One region of the Pseudoalteromonas sp. CR1 genome, then DNA from elsewhere that is predicted to be linked to it. Evidence: predicted binding sites of a transcription regulator. Region 1 holds the regulator's gene; each other region holds the start of a gene.
What was found. The regulator sigma-54, encoded in region 1, starts transcription at its own class of promoters, with help from an activator protein. The targets are predictions, from matches to a motif close to GTTGGCACGNNNNTNGNNT.

Region 2: glnA (glutamate--ammonia ligase) is a predicted target of sigma-54. The motif match lies at 2,305-2,323, and genes of this name have one in related genera.
Region 3: nirB (nitrite reductase large subunit NirB) is a predicted target of sigma-54. The motif match lies at 1,116-1,134, and genes of this name have one in related genera.
Region 4: KZZ04_RS07155 (DUF1328 family protein) is a predicted target of sigma-54. The motif match lies at 2,888-2,906, and genes of this name have one in related genera.

The regions. Positions count from the first base shown of each region.
Region 1 covers NZ_JAHXRM010000001.1:15,683-20,558, forward strand. The annotation lists gene rapZ (RNase adapter RapZ) at 1-620, opposite strand, end outside; gene ptsN (PTS IIA-like nitrogen regulatory protein PtsN) at 640-1,092, opposite strand; gene hpf (ribosome hibernation promoting factor) at 1,097-1,384, opposite strand; gene KZZ04_RS00110 (RNA polymerase factor sigma-54) at 1,411-2,910, opposite strand; gene lptB (LPS export ABC transporter ATP-binding protein) at 2,980-3,705, opposite strand; gene lptA (lipopolysaccharide transport periplasmic protein LptA) at 3,702-4,238, opposite strand; gene lptC (LPS export ABC transporter periplasmic protein LptC) at 4,228-4,782, opposite strand; gene kdsC (3-deoxy-manno-octulosonate-8-phosphatase KdsC) at 4,779-4,876, opposite strand, start outside.
Region 2 covers NZ_JAHXRM010000014.1:37,711-42,586, reverse strand. The annotation lists gene typA (translational GTPase TypA) at 49-1,872, opposite strand; gene glnA (glutamate--ammonia ligase) at 2,379-3,785, shown strand; gene KZZ04_RS12890 (DUF4124 domain-containing protein) at 3,900-4,421, shown strand; gene glnL (nitrogen regulation protein NR(II)) at 4,505-4,876, shown strand, end outside.
Region 3 covers NZ_JAHXRM010000010.1:145,505-150,380, reverse strand. The annotation lists gene KZZ04_RS21215 (hypothetical protein) at 1-36, opposite strand, end outside; gene KZZ04_RS21210 (LruC domain-containing protein) at 57-287, opposite strand; gene nirB (nitrite reductase large subunit NirB) at 1,283-3,859, shown strand; gene nirD (nitrite reductase small subunit NirD) at 3,846-4,199, shown strand; gene cobA (uroporphyrinogen-III C-methyltransferase) at 4,210-4,876, shown strand, end outside.
Region 4 covers NZ_JAHXRM010000006.1:20,541-25,416, forward strand. The annotation lists gene KZZ04_RS07140 (sodium ion-translocating decarboxylase subunit beta) at 1-372, opposite strand, end outside; gene oadA (sodium-extruding oxaloacetate decarboxylase subunit alpha) at 386-2,167, opposite strand; gene KZZ04_RS07150 (OadG family protein) at 2,177-2,422, opposite strand; gene KZZ04_RS07155 (DUF1328 family protein) at 2,946-3,119, shown strand; gene KZZ04_RS07160 (hypothetical protein) at 3,171-3,362, shown strand; gene KZZ04_RS07165 (YcxB family protein) at 3,496-3,963, shown strand; gene csrA (carbon storage regulator CsrA) at 4,015-4,206, opposite strand; gene KZZ04_RS07175 (aspartate kinase) at 4,307-4,876, opposite strand, start outside.

The DNA of each region.
Region 1 (4,876 bases):
TCTTTTACTGGCTGGTCTAAACCATTGAGTGGTTTTAGTTCAGGCTCCCAATGTGGGTTAGGTAAAAAACGTGCATCAAATACGTAGTCTGCTTCTTTAGGTATACCATGTTTAAAACCAAATGATTCAAATGTGACAATCAGCTGCTTGTCTTTTTTACCTAATATTTTTTCACGAATCGATTCAGCGAGTTGATGAACACTCAAGTCGCTGGTATCTATCATGTAATCGGCACGAGTAGTTAGCACGTCAAGTAGTTCTTTTTCTTTTTTTATGGCTAAATCAAGCGGAAGCGAATCGATTGATAGAGGGTGCAAACGTCTTGTTTCTGAAAAACGTTTTATTAATGTTTGATCTTCACTGTCTAAATAAAATAGTGTTGGTTTTGTAAAACCCGGTAAATATTCAATAATGTGATTAAATTCATCTTGTTCTTTTGGCAAGTTTCGCACATCGATGCTAACGGCGATTTTATCGTAGTTATCAGAAACGCTTCTTACCAAAGAAGGTAATAAATTTACAGGGATGTTATCTACGCAATAATAACCTAGATCTTCAACAACGCGTAAAGCAACCGACTTACCAGAACCAGAACGGCCACTTATGATAATCAACTCCATTAATCACCCTTTAAATTTATTACGATTGGTCAACAATAATTTGATACAGCTCGGCGTCCGATTTAGCACAGCGTAGCTGTTTGCAAAATTCTTTGTTTTTTAGTTTATCAGCTATCGTCGCTAGCGTCTTTAAGTGTTGCTGGTTATCACCATCAGGTACGATGAGTGCAACAAAAATATCAACTGGTCGATTGTCTATAGCATCAAAGTTAATCGGTGTTTCACTTACTAATACTAATGCTAAAGGTTCTTGTGCGCCGCTCATTCGACCATGTGGAATAGCTATGCCTCTTCCTATTCCTGTGCTACCTAGCTTTTCGCGAGTTAATAAAGCGCCCAAAATATCTTGTTGAGACAAATACGGTAATTTATCGTGAGCAAGCTCGCTAATAAACTCTAAAATTCTTTTTTTACTATTAAAAAGGACCGCAGCTTTGCTGCAGTCCTGGCATATAAGTGAACTTAGTTTCATCATATTAGTGTCGAGCAAGCTTCTCTTTGTGTTTAATTACTTGACGGTCAAGCTTATCAATCAATGAATCAATCGCTGCATACATATCTTGATGTTCAGTGGATGCGAATAATTCAGCGCCACTTACATGAATAGTTGCTTCTGCTTTTTGATTTAATTTTTCTATATCAAGAATGACATGAACATTATTAATATGATCAGAGTGCCTTTCTAGCTTCGCAAATTTGGTATTTATATAGTCTCTTAATGAATCAGTTAGTTCTACATGACGACCAGTTAAATTTAGTTGCATAAGCATTACCCTCTTTGTTTAGCGTCTTAGATCAGACTCTTTCGCTGATTTGACGGTGGAATAGCAAGAGATTCGCGGTATTTTGCGATTGTACGTCTTGCTACTTTAATTCCTTGCTCAGCCAATATATCCGCAATTTTGCTATCACTCAATGGTTTTGCTGAGTTTTCTGCTGCGATTAGTTTTTTGATAAGTGCTCGTATCGCTGTGGATGAACATTCTCCACCATTTTCGGTGCTTACATGGCTTGAGAAAAAGTATTTAAGCTCAAATATTCCACGCGGTGTGTGCATGTACTTTTGAGTCGTTACGCGCGAAATTGTCGATTCGTGCATTTCTACCATTTCGGCTACATCATTTAAAACCATAGGTTTCATGGCTTCTGGACCGTGTTCAAAAAAACCTTGTTGTTGCTTTACGATACAGTTAGTTACTTTTAAAAGCGTGTCGTTTCTGCTTTCTAAACTTTTAATAAACCATTTAGCTTCTTGTAAATGTGAGCGAATAAACTGGCTATCACCGCTCGACTTAACTGTACGCGACATTGCAGCATATTGGCTGTTTACACGAATTTTTGGCATGCTGTCTGGGTTTAGTTCAACCACCCAGCGGCCTTTAATTTTCTTAACTGACACATCTGGTATTACATATTCAGACTCTTCTCGCACTATTGTGTCTGCAGGCTTTGGGTTAAGCGTATGAATAAGTGTCATTACTTCTTTAAGCTCATCTTCTTTGAGCTTCGTTTTTTTCATTAATGTACGATAGTCGCGAGCAGCTAACAAATCTATGTGCTCGGTTAAAATCATTTTTGTTTCGTCAATAAAAGGGGTGCCTTTATCAAATTGATTTAACTGAATACATAAACATTCTTGTAAGCTTCGTGCTGCAATACCAACAGGGTCAAATAATTGAATACGCTTTAAAACTGCTTCTATTTCATCAAGTTCAACCTCAACGTCATCGTCGTTATCTTGATTAAAGCTCTCTAAAATTTCTTCACAGCTGAGGGTTAATATGCCTGAGTCGTCCACGGCTTCAACTATTGCAATAGCAATCGCTTCATCCGTAGGGCTAAATGGCGTTAGTTGTAATTGCCACATTAAGTATTCGTGAAGCGTTTCAGTCGATGCACCTTGATAAATAGACTCATCTTCAGGCATGGGGCCTGAAGACGATGCTGGGGCGGCACTCATGTACTCATCCCAGCTAACGTCCATTGCCATGTCGTCACTGACGGTATCTTTTGCAAGGGCTTCACCACTGTCTTGTTCATACTCACTGGGGGCTTCATCGGCAGATGCACTTACTGTCACTTCATCATTATCTGCTTTTTGCTCATTTTTGCCTGCTAGGTCATCGGCATAGTCTTGCTCCTCAACCTCAAGTAATGGGTTGCTGTCGAGCGCTTCTTGTATTTCTTGCTGAAGATCCAATGTGCTTAATTGCAGCAAGCGAATAGCTTGTTGCAACTGAGGTGTCATTGTAAGTTGCTGGCCCATGCGCAGCTGTAGTGATTGCCTCATGTATCTCTAACAATCCTTTTAAGTTGTTATAATTAATACTAGCAGATGCATACAAATAAGGCGTAAATGTTACAGCCTAAATTGCTCGCCTAAATATACATCGCGTACAGTTTTATCGTTTAATACGTGTTCAGGGGCACCAGAAGCAATCAGTTCCCCATGAGAAACAATGTAGGCTTTTTCGCAAACATCAAGGGTTTCTCTTACATTATGGTCTGTTATTAATACACCAATACCACGGTTTTTAAGGTGTTCAATAATTTTTTTAATATCCAACACTGAAATAGGGTCAACGCCGGCAAACGGTTCGTCTAATAAAATAAACTTTGGATCTGCAGCTAAAGCACGTGCAATCTCTACTCGGCGACGCTCTCCGCCCGATAGTGCCATACCTTTACTGTCGCGAATGTGTTGAATGCTAAATTCATCCAATAGATTATTAAGTGTATCTTCTCTGGCTTGCTTAGTGAGCTCCTTTCGAGTTTCTAAAATAGCCATTAAGTTTTGATATACGGTTAACTTTCTGAATATAGACGACTCTTGCGGCAAGTAGCCAATGCCTAATCTAGCACGACTGTGCATAGGTAAAAGAGTAATATCGTTCTCGTCGATAGATATTTTACCTTTATCGCTAGGGACTAAGCCTACAATCATATAAAACGTGGTGGTTTTACCCGCACCGTTTGGACCAAGTAAACCCACTATGCTACCGGCTTTAACTTCTAAGCCTACATTTTTAACGACTTCTCGGCCTTTGTAGCTTTTGGCTAATAGCTCTGCTTTTAATGTACTCATGGCTGACCTTTATCGCTTTTTTTTGGCTCCACAGGTACTAAAATGGTGTGCACGCGGTCAGTTGAGCTTTCATCTTTTTCGGCGCTAATGAGTTGTTGCTCAATATCGTAGGTAATGCTTTTTGCATTCATTTTTTGCCCAGCTTGAGAGACCTGTGCATCTCCAATTAATGTTAAAAAACGTTTAGAAACATCGTATCTAACTTCATTAGCGCTGGCGCTCATTATTGTGCCGTTGGCTTGTTTTTCTTCAAAATAAGCGGGTGTACCTGTGGCAATTAACAGTTGCTTGTTATCACCCAATTCATCGCGTTTATGCACTTCTAGGCGGTCAGCAGTAATTTTTCTGTCGCCGTGAATAATTTCAACGTTTTTTTCGAATATACCTACATTTTCTTTCAGTTGACCTTCTTGCTTATCTGCACTAATCGAAATTTGATTTGCAGCAAGTGGCGCCGTTGGTTCAGCAGCATTTGCACCGAGTGCAAGTATAAATGTTGGAATAATAAAGAGTGTTAATAGTTTATTGGTCATAATAAATAGTTCGCGTATGGTTAATTAGTTTTATCACTTCGGTTTTTAAATCGGCTTCGAGGCCTTTACCGGTGATCTTTAAATTGGGTCCTGTAACAATGACAGGTTGTTCTGATTGCATCGTTAGTAATTTTATATCTACCTGAATATTATCAGCATTTATTTTATCTATCATTGCGTTATCAGTTAAATTACTAGCAACAACGTTACCTTCTAGTATTAATTGTCTGCCTTCGTATAGTGTTGCTTCGTTAGCGTTAATTCGCCACGTTTGTTTGTCGTTATAAAGCGTAAAAATGGGTTTATCAAAAAAGGTAAATCCTAATTCTTGATATAACTCCATTCGCGCTGCCGTTACTTTATGGCTAATTTTCCCATTCTCGTCATACGCTGTTTGTTTTAGCTCTATGGCAGTGTAATCGGGCTTTGCAATTATGTCTGCTTCGGTTTGCTGCGGTAAACTTACTTGTGTGAAATAAGGGTACCAAAGCCAAACCATACAGCTGATGAATAAAACGCTTAATATGATGCGCGCAGCATTCATGAACTCGTACCTTTGGTGGTCAAGGGTTTGTTGTTTTCAAGCATTAGCAGGTCGGTAAGCTCTCTCACTGCACCAAATCCACCAAGCATTTGTG
Region 2 (4,876 bases), on a different contig from region 1:
TATTTTGCAATACAGCGGCTTTTAAAATCATTATTCTAAATTAATAGATTATGACTTAGGAGCACGACCCGCACGTTTACGCTCATTTTCAGTTAAATGACGTTTACGAATACGAATGTTCTCAGGTGTAACTTCTACTAGCTCATCATCAGCAATAAACTCAAGCGCTTGCTCAAGTGAATAGTTAAGTGCTGGTGTCAATGTTTGTGCTTCATCTGTACCAGATGCACGAACGTTAGTAAGTTGCTTACCTTTAAGCGCGTTAACTGTAAGGTCGTTATCACGGCTATGAATACCGATAACCATACCTTCATAAACTTCAACACCGTGACCGATGAATAAACGGCCGCGCTCTTGTAAGTTAAATAATGCGTTAGTAAGTGCTTTACCTGTTGCGTTAGCAATCATTACGCCGTTCTTACGAACACCTAGCTCGCCACCTTTGTGCGGACCGTAGTGATCGAACGTATGGTAAAGTAAGCCAGAACCTGACGTTAATGTCATGAACTCAGTTTGGAAACCAATTAAGCCACGGCTTGGGATCATAAAGTCCATACGCATACGACCTTTACCATCTGGTGCCATGTCAGTTAACTCACCTTTACGAAGACCAATTTGCTCCATGATAGAACCTTGGTGCTCTTCTTCACAGTCAATCGTTAGTGTTTCATACGGTTCTTCTAACACACCATCAACAGTACGTAAGATTACTTCTGGACGAGAAACAGCTAGCTCGTAACCTTCACGACGCATGTTCTCAATTAAGATACCTAGGTGTAATTCACCACGACCCGATACGCGGAAGCTATCTGGGTTATCTGTATCTGCAACACGAAGTGCTACGTTGTGTACTAATTCTTTGTCTAAACGCTCACGAATATTACGTGATGTTACAAACTTACCTTCTTTACCACAGAACGGAGAGTTATTTACAGAGAACGTCATTGTTACTGTTGGCTCATCAACACTTAGTGGTGGTAATGCTTCAACGTTGTTAGGACAACAAAGCGTATCTGAAATCTTAAGCTCGCCTAAACCTGTTACAGTAACGATGTTACCAGCATAAGCTTTATCAGTATCGATACGCTCAAGGCCTAAGTAGCTTTGTACTGAACCAATTTTACCGTTACGAGTCGTGCCGTCAGCGCTGATAACCGTCACTTGTTGGTTAGTCGCAACAGAACCGCGCTTAATACGGCCAATACCAATTACACCTTTGTACGAGTTGTAATCAAGCTGAGAGATTTGCATTTGGAAGTCACCTTCAGGATCTGCATCCGGTGGTGATACTTCATCAACGATCATCTTGAACATAGGTTCCATGTTGTCTGATGGCTCGTCTAAATCTAATGTTGCCCAACCGTTGATAGCTGATGCGTAGATTACTTTAAAGTCTAACTGTTCGTCAGTTGCGCCAAGGTTATCGAATAAATCAAAGATTTGATCCATAACCCAATCAGGGCGTGCACCTGGCTTATCAATTTTATTGATAACGACGATTGGCTTTAAGCCTTGCGCGAATGCCTTTTGCGTTACGAAACGCGTTTGTGGCATTGGACCTTCTTGAGCATCAACAAGTAATAATACTGAGTCAGCCATCGAAAGTACGCGTTCAACTTCACCACCGAAATCGGCGTGTCCCGGGGTATCTACGATATTGATGTGGTAATCATTCCAAGAGATAGCTGTGTTTTTAGCTAAAATGGTAATACCACGTTCTTTCTCAATGTCGTTTGAGTCCATCACGCGCTCTTCGTTACCGCCGCGTGTTTCTAATGTACCTGATTGCTCAAGTAGTTTGTCAACCAGAGTTGTTTTACCGTGGTCAACGTGCGCGATAATCGCTATATTTCTTAACTGTTCGATGCTCATATATTTACTCAGAGAAATTAAATTCTCAATGATCCTGCAAGATCTACGCACTCATCTGCGTTTTCACGAGATGTCCAAGCATAGGATTTAAAAGGGCGCATATTATCCCTCATTAATGACATGGATGAAAGTTTATCCAATACAATTTTCAAAACTTTCTCAATACTTTTACTAAGTATCTGTTTTATATATGACAATTATATGAAATAAATTGTCATTATTTTTTCAAAAATGCAGTTTACACTATTTATACGATATTTTTGGCACTCTTTTACATTTAGGTTATGCTGATTTCGAGCGATTAAATTAACAACAAAATAGAGCGTGCACAGCTTGCACCAAAGTGGAACTTAACCGCACCATGTTGGTGCCATTTTATGCCCCACATTGTAGCAACTAAGTTTTTTTAACCTATAAACATAGAGTTATAAAAATGGCACAAAATCAGCTTAATAAATCCCAAAGCAATTATGCAGCAATAATAAAACCCAATAGTTGGAGGACACATGTCACAATCGGTTTTAGATTTTATTAAAGAAAATGACGTTAAGTTCATTGATTTACGCTTTACTGATACAAAAGGTAAAGAGCAACATGTATCTATTCCTCATCACCAAGTTGATGAAGATTTTTTCGAAGACGGTAAAATGTTTGACGGTTCTTCAATTGCTGGCTGGAAAGGCATTAACGAATCAGACATGGTATTAATGCCTGTTGCTGAATCAGTAAAACTTGACCCATTCACTGAAGAAACGACATTAATTGTACGTTGTGACGTTGTAGAGCCTTCTACACTTCAAGGTTACGAGCGTGACCCACGCTCTGTTGCAAAACGTGCTGAAGAGTACATGAAATCTACAGGTATCGCAGATACTGTGTTATTTGGGCCAGAGCCAGAGTTTTTCCTTTTCGACGATGTTAAATACAAATCAGATATGTCTGGTTCAATGTACAAAGTTGATGCTGTTGAAGCGGCATGGAACTCAGATAAAGATTACGAAGGCGGTAACACTGGTCACCGTCCAGGTGTTAAAGGCGGTTACTTCCCTTGTTCACCTGTTGATTCTTCACAAGATTGGCGTTCAGCCACTTGTTTAGTGCTTGAAGAACTAGGTCAAGTGGTAGAGGCACATCACCACGAAGTAGCAACAGCTGGCCAAAACGAAATCGCAACGCGTTTTAACAGCATGGTTTTAAAAGCGGATGAAATCCAAGAGATGAAATATGTTATTCATAACATGGCTCATTTATACGGAAAAACAGCTACATTTATGCCTAAGCCAATTGTTGGTGATAACGGTTCTGGTATGCACTGTCACCAGTCTTTAGCTAAAGACGGTGTAAACTTGTTTGCAGGCGATAAGTACGGCGGCCTATCTGAAGAGGCGCTTTACTACATTGGCGGCATTATCAAGCATGCTAAAGCTATTAACGCATTTGCTAACGCATCAACTAACTCGTACAAACGTTTAGTACCGGGCTTTGAAGCGCCAGTAATGCTTGCATACTCTGCACGTAACCGTTCTGCTTCAATTCGTATCCCAGTGGTACCATCTGCGAAAGGTCGTCGTATTGAAGTACGTTTCCCAGATCCAACAGCTAACCCATACCTTGCTTTCTCAGCAATGCTTATGGCTGGCCTTGATGGTATCAAAAACAAGATCCACCCTGGCGATGCAATGGATAAAGATTTATATGACTTACCAGCAGAAGAAGCAGCAGAAATTCCACAAGTTGCATCTTCACTTGGTGAAGCACTCGATGCACTAAGTGCTGACCGTGAGTTTTTAACTCAAGGTGGTGTATTCACTGATGACCTAATTGATGCTTACATTGCACTTAAGGGTCAAGAAGTTGAAAAGCTTAACATGACAACTCACCCAGTTGAGTTTGAAATGTACTACAGCTGTTAATTTAACACTGTAAAAGAATGTGTGTTCTCAAGCCCGCTAAGCGGGCTTTTTTAATGGTAAATTAAATCAAACTCCACTAAAGTTAAGCCATCATAAAAATTGCAGGGTAGCAGTGTGAATAGTAAGATTTTATTGCTAATGATTACTTTAGGATTAAGTAATTATGGTTATGCGGGTGAAAAAAGAATTTACGCTTGGAAGGATCAAAATGGCGTTTTAGTGTTTTCAGATACACCGCGTAAAGGTGCTACAGAGGTCAAACTCTCTAGCCAAAGTTTAACTATACCCGCTAAAGATATAGCGACTCTCAGCAGCCAATCCCATACTAAAAAAACAGGGTTTGGTATTGCCATTACGTCACCTGAGCACAATCAAACCATTCATGAAAATACCGGAACAATATACGTCACCAGCCGGGTAATCCCGAGCTTTAAAACAGGGTATACCATTCAATTGCTTGTTAATGGAGAAGCAAACGGCCCTGCAATAAACAACTCCGTATTTGCAATTGCTGATGTTGAAGCCGGTGAACACATGCTTCAACTGAGGCTGTTTAACGAGAAAAACCAAATTATCGCTGTGAGCGAGCCTCGTATATTTAATATGCGCAGAAAAGGCAAAACCCATGGCAATTAAAGCGAAACTTAATACTTAGGCGCAGCAGCTCATTTTAGATAAAACCTGGCCTGCAAACACCTGCGCACTAAAATGGTGCAAACATGATTAATAACGAAAATTTTAGCCCTGAATTACTTGATGCCATATGGCAAAATCAAACAACGTCGGTCATGCTTCTCGATAAAAACTTTACGGTTGTTTATGCAAATACCAGTACCAGTGAGTTACTTGGGCTTGCTACTAAACGCTTATTGAAACAGCCCTTTGATACCCTTTTTAATTACCATTCAATTGACTTAAAACGAATAGCGCAGTTTTCATTAATTGATGGTGTTGATTGCCAACAACACAGAGCTGACGTGGTGTTTAGCGATTCTCGCCATGCCAAAGTAAGCGTTAATTCAAGACGAATTAACTTTAAAGGGATTGCTTATATTTTATTAGAGTGTCGCCAAACAGACGACGAAATAAAA
Region 3 (4,876 bases), on a different contig from region 1:
CCAGCTAATGGCAAATACTATTATAAATACTTTCACTAGCACACCGGCCCAGTACTCTATTGCCATGCCTTTATTAGAGGCGCTAAACACGCAAACGGCAAGCCATTTTCGTTAAGTAAATACAAACCATTGCCTTGCACACTGGCATCGTCTGCATTTGTTACGCTGTATAGTGAAGTATCAAACGCTTCTGTCGGTGCTTGGCTAGGACACGATTCGAATGGTTGACTAAGCACAGCGCACGGAAATGCAAGTAAGCACGCAGTTGCAAATTTGTTTAGTTTCATAATTTAGCCCCTAATGAATTTAGTGTTTAAACCATTGCAGGGTCCATTCCAAAACTTAAGCTATTGAAAATCAATATGTAAAATATAAACAACTTAAGATTCATGCATCTTGCAATAGATTCAGTTGCATTTTGCAAAATACACAAGCGCGTGTAGAAGAGAGGTTTTTATGTTTACTTATACTTCATGCTCTGGCTTTGTTTAATGAATATGCTTTAATAAAATGATTATATTGAAAGCAGTGACAACTATTTTTAAGACTAAAACGACTAACTGGGGTGTTAGTCTGTGCGATTTAATCTAAAACTCAACGTGATATAAGGAATTAATATGAGCATTATGTTCGATATGTTTTTATGGCTAATAATTGATACGGCCTTTGGTTTTTTATTTTATTCAACCGGCTGCCTCGTGCTAAAGGGAGTCACTTTTGGTAGTTATAATATTCAATTTAAGGATTTTGCTAGTTTTAAAAAAGGTAAGTCAAAAAAAGTCATATCAATTATTATTCTGGGCGTTAGTTTTCATTTAGCTTTGTTTACTCTTTTTGTCTATATAAATAATCAATAACTTAGTGATAAAATCTGTAATCACTAGCCCTAACTTGGGTTCTTATTACTCATGTAATGTGCGCTGTATGCAACGTAGTTTTAGCTTAACCTTCAAACTCCCACCTATACGGTCCTCTATTAAGTAACTTGTGCATTATTAGTCCCAGATACATTTAAACTGCACTAATTAATACAAACCTTGCACCAAAAAAGCACTATATTTGATTCTATTATTTACAAAAAACATTAATAACCCTATTAATCAGTAACTTATTTTTATGGCTAGGTTATTGCTTTAATAAAATACAAGTCCGTTATTTTAACGGCATAAATTTAGGTTGTTATGACCACAGGCAAAGAAGCCCGCTCGCAGTTACATGAATTTGTATCTGAGGCGGGCTTTTTTGTTTTTAAAATTTAAACCGTCACATTAAGGAATGCCTAATGCAAACCTCGCAAAAAATACTCATTATCGGCAATGGTATGGTCGGACATCATTTTGTTGAGCAAATGCGTCAAAGCGATGACAAAGCAAATATTACAGTACTTTGTGGAGAAGCAAATCTTGCATACGACCGCGTTTATTTATCAAGCGTGTTTGATGGCAAAACAGCCGCCGATTTAGCACTAACAACTTTAGATAACTATCAACAACTTAATATTAATGTGCATACTAAACAGTGGGTTGAAGGCATTGATAGAAAAAACAAAGTAGTAACCACTCAAACTGGCGATCAATACCCGTACGATAAGCTTGTACTTGCTACGGGCTCTTTCCCGTTTGTACCGCCAATTAAGGGGAACGATCAACCCCATTGCCTGGTTTATCGCACCCTAGAGGATTTAGAGCAAATAAAAGCCAGTGCCGCAGCCAGTAAAAATGGTGTAGTAATTGGTGGTGGTTTATTAGGACTTGAAGCCGCAAACGCCATTAAACAATTAGGGCTTGATACGCATGTTGTTGAGTTTGCACCGCAGCTTATGGCTGTACAGCTCGACGGGCAAGGCGGCACGCTATTAAAAAATAAAATAGAAAAACTAGGCGTTACTGTTCATACCTCAAAAGCAACCAGCGAAATAGTTAAAGGTGAAACTAGCCGCTTTAGATTAAACTTTTCAGACGGTACGTTTTTAGAAACCGACTTAATTTTGTTCTCTGCCGGTATTCGCCCTTATGATCAACTGGGCAAAGTGGCTGAACTAGAACTTGGCGAGCGTGGCGGCATTATTATTAATAACCAATGCCTAACCTCAGACCCTGATATTTTAGCTATTGGCGAATGTGCCTTGTGGGACAAAAAACTATTTGGTTTAGTGGCACCTGGCTACAACATGGCCCGCGTTGCAGCAAGCCAGCTAAGTGGCGGCAAACTTGAATTTTCAGGTGCCGATATGAGCACTAAATTAAAACTGCTCGGTGTTGAAGTAGGATCTATTGGCGACGCCCATGCAAAAACACCCAACTGCAAAGAGCTTATTTACCAAGATCCAATTAGAGACTGCTATAAAAAAATCATTCTAAATGAAACCGGCGATAAGCTGCTTGGTGCAGTACTTGTTGGCGATACTAGTGATTACGATACGCTACTGCAGTACATGTTAAACGACATGGCCTTACCAGAACATCCTGAGTGTTTAATTTTACCAGACAGCGCTGGCGCACCTTCATTAGCGGGCAGCGCCCTACCCGATACCGCCACCATTTGCTCGTGTCATAACGTGAGTAAAGGCGACATTGTGGGTGCTATTGATGGTGGCTCATGCGATTTAGCTGCTGTTAAATCGTGCACAAAAGCAGCCAGTGGTTGTGGTGGCTGTGCCGCTTTACTTAAATCGGTAGTAGATGATGAGCTAGCTAGTCGTGGTGTTGAAGTCAACAACCATGTGTGCGAGCACTTCGCGTATTCGCGCCAAGAGCTACTGCATATGGTTAAAGTAGAAAGCATTAAAACCTTTGATGATTTATTAGCTAAACACGGCAGTGGACATCATGGTTGTGAAATATGTAAACCTGCAGTCGCTTCTATTTTAGCCTCAACGTGGAATGACTTTATTTTAGAACCTGCCCATGTTGGCTTGCAAGATACTAACGACACTTACCTTGCTAATATGCAAAAAGACGGTTCGTACTCTGTAGTACCTCGTATTGCAGGCGGCGAAATAACACCCGACAAACTCATTGTCATTGGCCAAGTAGCAAAAGACTTTAACCTTTATTGTAAAGTGACTGGTGGACAGCGTATCGATTTATTTGGCGCACGTTTAGAAGAGCTACCCGTTATTTGGGGAAGACTCATTGAAGCTGGCTTTGAGACAGGCCACGCTTATGGTAAGTCTCTTAGAACGGTTAAGTCATGTGTGGGAAGTACTTGGTGTCGTTATGGTGTACAAGACAGTGTTGGCCACGCAATAGAAATTGAAAACCGCTATAAAGGGTTACGCTCACCACATAAATTTAAAATGGCCGTGTCTGGTTGTACCCGTGAATGCGCCGAAGCACAAAGTAAAGATATAGGTATTATTGCCACCGAAAACGGTTGGAACTTATATGTGTGTGGTAATGGCGGAATGCGCCCTCGTCACGCCGATTTATTTGCTACCGATTTAGATACAGCCACACTTATTAAATACATAGACCGCGTTTTAATGTTTTACATAAAAACCGCCGACAAATTACAGCGTACGTCTGTATGGATGGAAAACCTTGAAGGCGGTCTAGACTACCTTAAAAGTGTAGTAATAGACGACAGCTTAGGTATTTGCCAAGAGCTTGAAGAACAAATGGAACTTATTACTCAAACATACGCCTGTGAGTGGAAAAAAGCAGTAGAAAGCCCTGAAGCTTCTAAGCGTTTTCGCCAGTTTGTTAATAGCCCTAATCCCGATGACAATATTTTATTTGTACAAGAGCGTAATCAAATTCGCCCAGCTACAGATGCTGAAAAACGCGAACAACTAATTACTCAAAACCGTATTCCGGTAGTGGAACTTGAAGAGGAGCAAGCTGATGTCTTGGCATAGTATTGGAACAATCGACGACCTAGTTGCTAACAGTGGTGTATGCGCATTAGTTAATAATCAGCAAGTGGCTATTTTTTATGTACCACAAAACACACAAAGCGTGTTTGCCATTAGTAACTACGACCCAATTGGAAAAGCGAACGTATTATCGCGCGGTATTATTGGCTCTATAGAGGGAAAACTGGTTGTGGCTTCGCCGTTATATAAACAGCATTTTTGTTTAGCAACAGGCGAGTGCCTAGAGGCCGAAACAATACATTTACCGGTTTTTGATGCAAAAATTGAAGACGGTAACGTACTTATAAGCGCAGAGCCGAAAGTAATTAAAGCGGTTGCTTAAGGAGATTATTATGAGCGTGCTTTCTTATTTTTCGGGTATTGAAAATGGTTGGCTAAACAAATTTGTAAATAAACTTACCAATGGCGTTAAGCATACTCGCAAAGAGGGCAAAAACGGCCATGTTTATATTATTGGTGCTGGACCGGGCGATGCTGAGCTAATTACCGTAAAAGCGCAGCGTTTAATACAAACAGCCGACGTCGTTTTATATGACTGGCTTGTAAGCGAAGATTTACTAAAAACATTACCTAAAACAGCGCAGCGTATATTTGTAGGCAAACGAGCCGGTATGCATTCAATGACACAGGCCAATATTTGCGCCCTACTCGTTAAATATGCTCAACAAGGGTTAAACGTAGTACGTTTAAAAGGGGGCGATCCGAGTATATTTGCTCGCATAAACGAAGAGGCTGATGCGCTTACAAAGCATAATATTAACTTTGCGATTGTACCTGGTGTTACCACTGCATGTGCGGCCTCTGCCTATACAGGCATTCCGCTTACAGCACGTGATGTAGCGCGAAGCGTCACGTTTTTAACTGCCCAATTTGCAGACCCTAAAAAACTGCCAAACTGGAGCAATTATGCCTTTGTGCAAGGTAACAATAATCCAACTTTAGTGGTTTATATGGGCTTAGGACGATTAAAAGAGCTAAGTAGCGGCCTTCAATCGGTAA
Region 4 (4,876 bases), on a different contig from region 1:
TAAAATTGCACCAAACAAGGTCGCAAAAATACCAAACTGAGCCGCAGCCCCCAGCAATAACATACGTGGGTTTGCTATTAGCGCACTAAAGTCAGTTAATGCACCAACCCCCATAAATATTAATAGCGGAAAAATCCCGGTATCTATACCCACATAGTAAACTGAGTACAGAAGCCCGCCTGGGTCAGACATACCAGCAACCGGAATATTAGTTAATATCGCGCCAAAGCCAATTGGTAATAAAAGCAGAGGCTCAAAGTTTTTAGATATCGCTAAAAACAATAACAAACAGCCTACTGCAATCATTATCAAGCCAGGAAACGTAAAGTTAGCAAGACCTGTTGCATGCCAAAGGTTTAAAAGACCTTCCATTTATACGACCTCCTTAAGCCAACGCAATAATTGCGTCACCAGTGGTCACTGAGTCACCTTCAGACACAAGCACTTCAGCAATTGTACCTGTATGCATTGCACGTACTTCAGTTTCCATTTTCATGGCTTCCATAATCACAACAACATCACCTTCGTTTACAACCTGACCCGCTTTCACTTTAACTTTAAAAATATTACCTGCTAAAGGTGCATTTAGCGTTTCACCCGAAGCCACTGAAGCAGACTGAGGTAAATGCTCTGAATCTTTTAATGTGACCTCTTTAAGTTCACCGCCTTGCGCTACGACAACGTCGTAAACTTTACCGTCTACCTTAACGCTGTATTGCTCAGCCTTAACACTATTACTACTTGCTGATGTCTTAGCTGGCGATTTACTTGTGTTATTTTCTTCGCTTGGTACCGGTTCAAATGCATCAGGATTATTACGGTTTTTGATGAATTTTAAACCAACCTGTGGGAATAACGCATAAGTAAGTACGTCGTCTATTTTATCCTCAGCAAGCGTTAAACCTTGCTCTTGTGCTTCTTTTAATAGCTCAGCTTCAAGTGTTTCCAGCTCAGGAGCAATGTTATCAGCAGGGCGACACGTAATAACGTCGCTGCCATTGAGTACGCGCTCTTGCAGCTCTTTATTCATTGGAGCTGGTGTTAAACCATATTCGCCTTTTAAAACGCCTGCGGTTTCTTTAGTGATAGTTTTATAACGCTCACCTGTCAGCACATTAAGTACAGCTTGAGTACCCACAATTTGTGATGTTGGTGTAACAAGAGGAATAAAGCCTAAGTCTTCGCGTACACGCGGTATTTCAAGTAGTACTTCGTTAAGCTTATCAGCGGCACCTTGCTCTTTAAGTTGGTTTTCCATGTTAGTTAACATGCCACCTGGTACTTGAGCGAGTAAAATACGTCCATCTACGCCTTTTAAACTCCCTTCAAACGCTGCATATTTTTTACGAACATCTCTAAAGTAAGCTGCAATTTCTTCAAGTTGGTTTAAGTCAAGCTCAGTATCTCGCGCTGTACCTTCAACAATTGCTACAATGGTTTCTGTTGCTGAGTGACCGTAAGTCATACTCATAGACGAGATAGCGGTATCAAGCATATCAATACCTGCATCAATCGCTTTTTGGTACGTAGCAGTACTTAAACCTGTTGTAGCATGGCATTGCATAGCAATTGGAATCGACACTGTTTCTTTCAGCGCTTTTATAAGCTCTTCTGCGTCATATGGCTTTAACAAACCCGCCATATCTTTAATACAAATTGAATGACAACCCAGCTCTTCTAATTGCTTGGCTAGCGTTAACCACATATCAAGTGTATGAACAGGGCTTACCGTATACGAAATAGTACCTTGAGCATGAGCACCTACCTTAACAGCTGCTTTAATGGCTGTTTCTAGGTTACGTACATCATTCATTGCATCAAAAATACGAAACACATCAACACCGTTTTTGTGTGCGCGCTCAACAAACTTTTCAACAACATCGTCAGCATAATGGCGGTAACCTAATAAGTTTTGACCGCGTAATAGCATTTGCTGCTTAGTATTTGGCATCGCTTTTTTAAGCGCACGAATACGTTCCCACGGATCTTCACCTAAATAACGAATACAAGAATCAAAGGTCGCACCGCCCCACGATTCAATTGACCAGTAACCTGCATCATCTAATTTACTTGCAATCGGTAGCATGTCATCTAAGCGCATACGCGTGGCAAGTAATGACTGATGCGCATCACGAAGAACCAATTCTGTTAATTTTAATTTAGCCATGTGTGCCCCTTATTTGTTATTTGATTTGTACTGAGCAATGGCAGCACTAATAGCAGCGATGTGCTCATTTGGCACACCTTGAGATTTAAACGATGGTGACTTAACTGGAGTCGCAACTTCAGCAGGGCTAAAACGCGCCACTAAGTTAGACATTATTGTAACTGCGCCAATTAATATCGAAAGAAAGACAAACACTCCAACCATACCTGTCAGCATTAAGCTACCAGCGGTTGTAAGTACAGCACCTATATCCATTTTTCTCCCCTTGAAACCCATATCGAAAATAAAAAGTCGATTTAGTTAAATATTTATTCACTAGATAATAACAAAACAAATATCTTTGTCTAGCCATTGTAAATTGGTAAAACCAATTAAAATAAAAATAACATATAACCAAATTTATTAACCAGAGTAAAAACCCTTACCCATCAACACCCCATAATACACACAAAAAATACTCACTATATTTATAAGCTATAGCTGAATTTTTAACAAAGCCGAATTCCCCGTACTTTACTGAACCTAAAATCACTCATAATGTGTAGAAAAAAACAAACTTGTTAATTGGTCTTACCAAGAGAGGCTTTTTTAAGCATCTTTAAATTGCAACCTATACTTGTGTGTGAATAAGTTACACAACCCAACGTAAAAGTTACCAATTTAACAAAGTCAAAAAACAAACAAAAACACGCAAGATACTGATATAAAACAAAAATACATTATGGCACAGTACTGGCATTAACTATTGTGTACAAATTTGATAACCAAGGAGAAAACAATGTTACGCTGGACAATCACATTTTTAGTTATTGCTTTAATCGCTGCAGTGTTGGGTTTTGGTGGCATAGCAGGTGCCGCAGCTGGTATAGCAAAAATTATATTCTTTATTTTTATAGTACTTTTAGTTATTTCGTTAGTTTCGGGTGCGCTACGTGGTAAATCGCCCAGGTAGGCATATACTCAACTAACACTACAATTTTATTTATTTACAAGGAATTACATTATGAACTCTACAACTTTAAAAGCAGCACTAATTGGTCTTTTCGCAAGTTTTTTCATCATGGGTTGTCAAGATAACAACGCAGAAGAAGCCGGTGAACGTATCGATGAAGTAGTAACAGATGTACAAAATTCTGTTGAAGATACGTGCGAAGAAGTGAAAGAAGGCGTAAACGCTGAAGAAACTAACTGTTAATCGTTAGTATATTATTAAAAAAACGGCTCTTAAGCCGTTTTTTTGTGCCTAAAATAAATGCACGCATTATAAAGCTGCTCATTCATAAGCGAACTTGCTAAAATATATAAAACGATTTTTAAAGCAAGGCACTATGTCATTTTCAACCACCTACACACTTGATAAACCCTACTTTTACGAATGCTTTGACGAGTCACTTCCTTACAGCAAACGCGCACAACCTAAGTACTTTTTACTGGTACTGTTAGTCTCGCTTGGTTTATTTAGCATTTACGGTTTAGCTGATCATTATTTAGGAACATTTTTGATCATGGTTGCTGTGCTTGAATGCGTTGCTTTTTATTACCGCAGGCCATGGTGGGTGACCAGACAAATGTTTAGCCGAGCATCAGGTTCTGAGGTTACACTCACTTTTGATGATGAAGGCATTAAATCGGCAAACCATTACAAAAGCTACCAACTAGCTTGGCAAGACATCGCTGAGGTAATTGAAACGCCACGGGGCGTGTTAATTAAAAATAAAAACAGCCTGCAATATATTTCAAAGCAAATACTCACAGATGAAATGCTCGATTTTATAAACAAAAAAGCCACTCAATGAGTGGCTTTTTGACTTAACTAAATAATTTATTTAGCTAGGTATACGTGTTGATTAAGCATTGCCCGGATTAGGGTTAGACTTTTCAGCTTGTATACGCATGTAAATTTCTTCACGATGCACTGATACGTCTTTTGGTGCGTTTACACCAATTCGAACTTGATTTCCTTTAACACCTAAAACGGTCACTGTTACTTCGTCACCGATCATAAGGGTTTCACCTACTCTACGAGTTAGTATTAGCATTCTCTTGCTCCCATGTTCCAATTAAAATTATAAGATTCCGCTTATCCATATTAATGAAAAATAGACTAAAAAGTAAGTAAAAACTCACTATCTATCTACTTTACGTTAAAAATGCTTTGTGTAATGCACGAACTGCCAACTCAAGGTACTTTTCATCTATTAAAACAGAGATTTTAATCTCTGAAGTAGACACTAAAACCACGTTAATATTTTCCTGCGCCAATGCATCAAAAAATAAACTAGCAACACCCCAGTGCGATTTCATGCCCATACCAACAGCAGATACTTTTGCTATGGTTGTTATCCCGCTTATATTTTCAGCACCTAAGGACACCTTTTTCTCGGTTAGTAATTCAAGTGCTTGCAGGTAGTCATTCGAGTGCACAGTAAAAGCATAGTCTATTTTTTCAAAGATATGATTAACTTGATTAATCATATCTATTTCGATGCCGTTATCAGCAAAAAGTTTCAATATTTTTACAAGATTTTGAGTGCCACTATGTACACCCTGTACCTTAATTAAGCACTCATCTGAGTTAAATGCAATACCCGAAACAACTTTACTTGGCATGTCGTTTTCCTCAAACGTAATCAATGTCCCTTCATCGGGATTAAAGCTCGAAAGCACCCTTAGTGGAACATTGTGTTTACCCGCCGCCTCAACAGAACG